Regions from separate parts of the Kribbella sp. C-35 genome, predicted to be linked through region 1. Evidence: riboswitches for the same ligand, from Rfam matches in the RefSeq annotation. Region 1 holds a riboswitch; each other region holds the start of a gene.
The links. Region 1 has a riboswitch for ZMP and ZTP ahead of ACLJOO_RS37245 (glycine hydroxymethyltransferase). Riboswitches for the same ligand answer to the same signal wherever they lie in the genome.
Positions count from the first base shown of each region.

Region 2: linked by a shared signal. The riboswitch ahead of ACLJOO_RS39515 (5-aminoimidazole-4-carboxamide ribonucleotide transformylase) and the one ahead of ACLJOO_RS37245 (glycine hydroxymethyltransferase) in region 1 are both predicted to bind ZMP and ZTP.
Region 3: linked by a shared signal. The riboswitch ahead of ACLJOO_RS42330 (bifunctional 5,10-methylenetetrahydrofolate dehydrogenase/5,10-methenyltetrahydrofolate cyclohydrolase) and the one ahead of ACLJOO_RS37245 (glycine hydroxymethyltransferase) in region 1 are both predicted to bind ZMP and ZTP.

Region 1 covers NZ_JAJPWG010000006.1:522,490-524,739, reverse strand. The annotation lists gene ACLJOO_RS37245 (glycine hydroxymethyltransferase) at 1-1,063, opposite strand, end outside; ZMP/ZTP riboswitch at 1,092-1,174, opposite strand; gene ACLJOO_RS37240 (acyl-CoA dehydrogenase family protein) at 1,187-2,250, opposite strand, start outside.
Region 2 covers NZ_JAJPWG010000007.1:411,352-413,601, reverse strand. The annotation lists gene ilvD (dihydroxy-acid dehydratase) at 1-427, opposite strand, end outside; gene ACLJOO_RS39520 (class I SAM-dependent methyltransferase) at 466-1,185, shown strand; ZMP/ZTP riboswitch at 1,188-1,271, shown strand; gene ACLJOO_RS39515 (5-aminoimidazole-4-carboxamide ribonucleotide transformylase) at 1,290-2,168, shown strand; gene ACLJOO_RS39510 (AAA family ATPase) at 2,158-2,250, opposite strand, start outside.
Region 3 covers NZ_JAJPWG010000010.1:44,497-46,746, reverse strand. The annotation lists gene prcA (proteasome subunit alpha) at 1-411, shown strand, start outside; gene ACLJOO_RS42335 (NUDIX domain-containing protein) at 408-1,022, shown strand; ZMP/ZTP riboswitch at 1,040-1,124, shown strand; gene ACLJOO_RS42330 (bifunctional 5,10-methylenetetrahydrofolate dehydrogenase/5,10-methenyltetrahydrofolate cyclohydrolase) at 1,147-2,007, shown strand; gene aroH (chorismate mutase) at 2,038-2,250, shown strand, end outside.

The DNA of each region.
Region 1 (2,250 bases):
TCACCAGCTTCACGCCGCGCTTCATCAGGCCCTCGGCCAGTGTGACCGCGTTGTCGGCGACGGACTGCGCGTAGTCCTGGAACGAGGGCTGCCGCGCCTCGGCCAGCGCGACTGCCTTCGCCGCCATCGTCTGGCTGAGCGGGCCGCCGAGGACCATCGGGCAACCGCGGTCGACGGCGTCGGCGTACTCCGGCTGGCAGAGCACCATGCCGCCGCGCGGGCCGCGCAGCGACTTGTGGGTCGTGGTCGTGGTGACGTGCGCGTGCGGGACCGGGTCGAAGTCGCCGGTGAACACCTTGCCCGCGACCAGGCCGGCGAAGTGCGCCATGTCGACCATCAGGGTCGCGCCGACCTCGTCGGCGATCTCGCGCATCTTGGCGAAGTTCACCTTGCGCGGGTACGCCGAGTAGCCGGCGATCAGGATCAGCGGCTTGAACTCGCGCGCGGTCGCGGCGACCTTGTCGTAGTCCAGCAGCCCGGTCTCCGGGTCGGTGCCGTAGGAGTGCTGGTTGAACATCTTGCCGGAGATGTTCGGCCGGAACCCGTGCGTCAGGTGACCGCCGGCGTCCAGCGACATGCCGAGCATCTTCTGGTCGCCGAGCGCCTTGCGGAGCTTGGTCCAGTCCTCGTCGGACAGGTCGTTGACGTGCTTCGCGCCCGCCTCGGCCAGCGCCGGGGACTCGATCCGCTGCGCCAGGATCGCCCAGAACGCGACCAGGTTCGCGTCGATGCCGGAGTGCGGCTGGACGTACGCGTGCGGGGCGCCGAACAGCTCACGGGCGTGGTCGGCGGCGGTCTGCTCGACGGTGTCGACGTTCTGGCAGCCGGCGTAGAAGCGGTGCCCGATGGTGCCCTCGGCGTACTTGTCCGACAGCCAGTTGCCCATCGTGAGCAGGGTGGCGGGGGAGGCGTAGTTCTCGCTCGCGATCAGCTTCAGCGAGGACCGCTGGTCGGCGAGTTCGGCCTTGATCGCGCCGGCGATGGTGGGTTCCACCGCGGCGATCACCTGCAGCGCGTTGTTGTACGCGGCCGACGCGGCGGCAGCGTCGAAGGATTGAGTCATCGTTGTCTCTCCTGCGGTTGCAGTGGGTCGAAGGCACCCAGGCGCACGGTGCCGACGGGTTTCGCTCCCCGGTGGTTCTCCACCTTCAGCGCGCCAGTCGCGACTGCCAAAAGAAAGGCACAGTCACCCTATCGCGCGGCTGACGATCTGCTCGAACGGCGTAGTCCGCGGGAGCGTCCCGAACACACCGCCCCAGTCGCCGGCCAGCCGGGACGCCACGAACGCGTCCGCGACCTCCGGCGTCGAGTTCCGGATCAGCAGCGACGCCTGCAGGCACAGGGCCATCCGCGCAGCCAGTCGCCGCGCCCCGGCCTCGGCGTTCTCGATATCAGCAAGCGCTTGCAGTACGTCGTTGACCGCCGCATCGAGCCGCGCATCGGCACCCTGGACCGAGCCGACCTCGAGCAGCCACGCCTCGAGCGACTCCGGGCGGCGGAGCGCACGCAGTACGTCGAGTGCGTTGACGTTGCCCGATCCTTCCCAGATCGAGTTCAGTGGCGACTCCCGGTAGAGCAGCGGCAGCCCGGACTCCTCGACGTACCCGTTGCCGCCGAGGCATTCCAGCGCCTCCGCCACCATGAACGGCGTCCGCTTGCACACCCAGAACTTCGCGAGCGGCAGGGCAATCCGCCGGAACGCGGCCTGCCGTTCGTCGCCCGCGAGCGACGCGTCAACTGCTGCGGCGAGGCGCATGCCCAGGGCTGTTGCTGCCTCGCTCTCGATCGCCAGGTCTGCCAGCACGTTCTGCATCGCGGGCTTGTCGGCGAGCAGGCCGCCGAACGCCGCGCGGTGCTGCGTGTGCCAGATCGCCTCGACCAGGGCCCGTCGTTGGAGCGCCGCCGAGCCGAGCACGCAGTCCAGCCGGGTCGCGGCCACCATCTCGATGATCGTGCGTACGCCGGTGCCTTCCTCGCCCAACCGATATCCGATGGTGCCGTGGAACTCGACCTCGGACGACGCGTTCGAGCGGTTGCCGAGCTTGTCCTTCAGCCGCTGCAACGCGAACGGGTTCCGGTTGCCGTCGGCAAGAACCCGCGGTACGACGAAGCAGCTCAGCCCGTCCGGCGCCTGCGCCAGTACCAGGAACACGTCCACCTGCGGCGCCGAGCAGAACCACTTGTGCCCGTTCAGCTGGTACACATCGCCGGCGGGCGTCGCCGTCGTGAGATTCGCCCGTACGTCGGAAC
Region 2 (2,250 bases), on a different contig from region 1:
CCGACGCGAGGTCGAGCCGGGCCGCGGCCATCAGCATGCCGGGCAGCGACTTGTCGCAGCCGGCCAGCAGGACCGAGCCGTCCAGCCGCTCGGCCTCCATCACGGTCTCGACCGAGTCGGCGATGATCTCGCGGCTGACGAGCGAGTAGTGCATGCCGACGTGGCCCATCGAGATGCCGTCGGACACGCTGATCGTGCCGAACTCGAGCGGGTACCCGCCGGCCGCGTGCACGCCGTCCTTGACCGCCTTCGCGAGCCGGTCCAGCGACAGGTTGCACGGGGTGATCTCGTTCCAGCTCGACGCGACCCCGATCTGCGGCTTGGCCCAGTCGTCATCGCCCATCCCGACCGCGCGCAGCATGCCTCTGCTGGCGGTCGCTTCCAACCCGTCGGTGACTGTCCGGCTACGAGGCTTCACATCGACCATGCCGCTCACTCTATTACTGGCCCAGTAAGGTGCGGTGCGTGATCGATGACCCGTACGGCGACGAGCAGTTGGTGGAGCTCTACGATCTGGACAACCCGTCCGGCGAGGATCACGACTATTACCGTGCCTTGGCCGAGGGCGCTGCGAAGGTTCTGGACTTCGGGTGTGGCACCGGTCTGCTCACCCGGTCGCTGGCCACTCCGGGGCGGATGGTGGTCGGCATCGACCCGAGTCCCACCATGCTCGGGTACGCGCGTCGCCAGCCCGGTGCCGACGCCGTCACCTGGATCGACGGGGACCACCGGATGGTGCAGCCGACCGGCGACGTGGATCTCGCGGTCAGCAGCGGCAACACGATGATGCACGTCGCGGAGCACGCGGCGGCAGTCGCTGCACTGGCGGCCGCGCTGCGTCCCGGCGGGGTGCTCGCGTTCGAGTCGCGCAATCCGGCGGCGCGGGCGTGGGAGCAGTGGACGAGCGAGGCGACGTACGGCGAACGGGACACGCTGGCCGGGCACCTGAAGGAGTGGCTCGAGCTGATCGAGATCGCGCACGGGCGCGTGACGTTCGACGCGCACAACGTCTTCGAGGACGGGCGTGACGCGGTCTACCGGAACGTCCTGTACTTCCGGTCTGCCGACGAGATCACGGCCGACCTGCGGGCGGCGGGGTTCTCGGACGTGGTCATCGAGGGCGGTTGGCACGGGGAACCGCTGACTGAGGCATCACGCCTGCTGGTGGTGCGGGCGACGAAGTAGGCTGGGCGCACCGCGACTGGCGAGGGTGGAGTACCACCGGGGAGCGGACGTGTTCACACAAGGCGTCGTCCGCCTGGGCGCCTCCGATCCATTCGGAGGTCCTGATGCGTCTGCGGTATGGCATGAATCCTCATCAAGCGGCGAGCCTCGACTCTGCGCCGTTCACGGTGGTTGCGGGCGAGCCGTCGTACATCAACGTGCTCGATGCGCTGACCGGGTGGCAGTTGGTGCGGGAGGCGGCGGAGCGGTTCGGCGTACCGGCTGCGGCGTCGTACAAGCATGTGTCGCCGGCGGGTGCCGCGCTCGGCGAGACGGTGGCGGCCGCGTACACCCGTGCGCGGGACGCTGACCCGAAGTCGTCGTACGGCGATTTCGTGGCGGTCTCGCATCCGGTGGATCTCGAGCTGGCCATGGTGCTGAAGCGGGTGGTGTCGGACGGGATCATCGCGCCCGGGTACGACGAGGGCGTGGTGGAGATCCTGGCGGCGAAGAAGCGCGGGACCTACCTGGTGCTGGAGGTCGACCCGGAGTTCGAGCCGCCGGCGGAGGAGGTCCGCGAGGTGTTCGGCGTACGGCTCACGCAGGAGCGGGATGCGCGGCCGATTCCGCGTGATCTTCCGGACGATGTGGTGCTCGGGATGATCGTTGCCCGCTACACCCAGTCGAACACCGTGGTGATGGTTAAGGACGGGATGACGATCGGCGTCGGCGCCGGGCAGCAGTCGCGGGTGGACTGTACGCGACTCGCCGGCGAGAAGGCCGCGCTCTGGTGGGCCCGCCATTCGAGCGATCCGCTCACCGGGGTCGCGATGGTCTCCGACGGGGCGCTGCCATTCACCGACAACGTCGTGGAGGCCCAGCGGTACGGCGTCTCGCACATTGCCGATCCGGGCGGTTCGATCCGCACACCCGAGGTGGCGGCCGCCTGCGCGGCGGCCCGGATCACCTGGTTCGAAACAGGCGTACGCCTGTTCAGGCACTGAGCAGGTAGTCGCCTGAGGCAACGGCCTTGCGGACCTCCGCTGCTGTCCGCTGCGCGTCGAGCCGGGTGGTGTCGATCGCATG
Region 3 (2,250 bases), on a different contig from region 1:
GGCGGCGCCGCCGACACGGTCGCGGAGTACATCGGCGAGCACTACACCGAGGGCATCTCGCTGGCCGGCGCGCTCCGGCTCGCGGTGGACGCGCTCGGCCACGACGGCACCGAGGTCCGGGAGCTGACCCCGGAGCAGCTCGAGGTCGCCGTCCTGGACCGGACCCGCACCCAGGTGCGCAAGTTCAAGCGGATCTCCGAGGAGTCGCTGGCAGGCATCCTGAGCGAGTCCAGCCCGGCGGTGGACGAGAAGTCGGACGCCGACGCGGAGACAGGTTCGGACTCGGAGTCGGCTTCGGGCGATTCCAGAGGCTCCAGTGAGTCGTCTGCGGGTGACACCCCGGTCGCTCCGCCGGCGGACGACGCCCCGGTGGCGCCGCCGGAGGATCCCGACGACGACCGTCCGCTGTGACGGACCAGATCGAGAACTCAGCCGCCACCGACAAGGTGGCGGCTGAGCCGTCTCGGCCTGCAGACCCCGCCGCCTGGGAGCTTGTGGGGGAGGAGCCTGGGTTCCAGCGCTTCCTCTCCGTGAGCCTGCGGCGGTACCGGATGCCCGACGGCCGCGAGGTCGACTGGGACGTGCTCGGCCCGAAGTCGGCGGCCGGTATCACTTCCGGGGTGACCGTGCTGCCGTTGACGCCGGAAGGCCGGATCGTGACGGTGCGGATGTTCCGCGCTGGGCCGGACCGGGTGGTCACCAACCTGCCGGGTGGGTACGTCGAGCCCGACGAGGATCCGGCGCTGGCCGGTGCCCGGGAGCTCGAGGAGGAGACCGGCTACACCTGCGAGACCCTGGACGTGGTCGGCTGGCAGTGGTCCGGTGCGTCGTCGACGTACCGGAAGTATGTCGCGATCGCGCGTGGGTGCCGGCCGGACGGGAAGCAGCAGCTGGACGAGGCCGAGGACTGTGTCCCGGTCGAGCTGTCCGTGGACGCGTTCCGTGCCGAGCTGCGCACGCCCGGTGCGATGACCGGAGTCGACGCGGCCTACCTCGCGCTCGACCACGCCGGCCTGCTCTGAGCCGGGTCGGTATCCTGACAGCGGACCGCGACTGGCGCTGAGGTGGACGACCACCGGGGAACGGTCTGCCATCCGGCTTCGCCGCGCGCCTGGGCACCCAATTCACGCCCAGAGGAGTGCGCAGATGACTGCTGAACTGATGATCGGAACCGACCTCGCCGCCGAGATGGTCGCGAAGGCCGCCGAACGAGCCCGGATCCTTCAGGAGCAGTACGGCGTGCAGCCGTGTCTGGCGACCGTGCTGGTCGGTGACGACCCGGCGTCGGCGACGTACGTGCGGATGAAGCAGAACCGCTCGAAGAAGGCCGGGATAGCGTCGCTCAGCGTCGTACTGCCGGCCGAGACGACCACCGAGGAGCTGGTCGCGGAGATCACGAAGCTCTCCGACGACCCGGCCGTGCACGGGATCCTGCTGCAGCACCCGGTGCCGGCGCAGATCGACGAGCGGGCCGCGTTCGAGGCGATTGACCCCGCGAAGGATGTCGACGGCGTGACGATGCGGTCGTTCGCGGCGATGGCCTTCGGGGATCCCGGGTTCCGGTCGGCCACCCCCGGCGGGATCATGCGGCTGCTGGCGGCGTACGACGTACCGCTCGAAGGGGCGCACGCGGTGGTGATCGGCCGCAGCCCGATCCTCGGTAAGCCGGCCGGCATGTTGCTGCTGGCATCGAACGCCACTGTCACGTACGCGCACTCCCGGACCCGCGACCTGCCGGAGCTGGTCCGGACCGCCGACGTCGTGCTCGCCGCGGTTGGGAAGGCGAACTTCGTCCGCGGCGACTGGCTGAAGCCGGGCGCGGTCGTGGTCGACGCCGGGTACAACGAGGGCAACGTCGGCGACGTGCACTTCGCGGAGGCGGCCGAGGTGGCCTGGCTCATCACGCCGGTTCCGGGCGGGGTCGGGCCGATGACGATCGCGCTGCTGCTGGAGCAGACGGTCGACGCCGCTGAGACGGCTGTCCACTCTCTGACTACGCTGGCCTAGGGTTGGGGGACAAGATCTAAGGAGGCGGACGTGGCGGTACGGGCGATCCGGGGTGCCACCCAGCTGGACGTGGACGAGCGCGAGCACCTGCTCGAGCGGTCCGCGGAGCTGGTGAAGGCGGTCCTGGAGGCGAATGATCTGGAGAACGAGGACCTGATCAGCATCCTGTTCACCGTCACGTCGGACCTGCGTTCGGAGTTTCCCGCGGTCGCGGGCCGGCAGATCGGGCTGACCGACGTACCG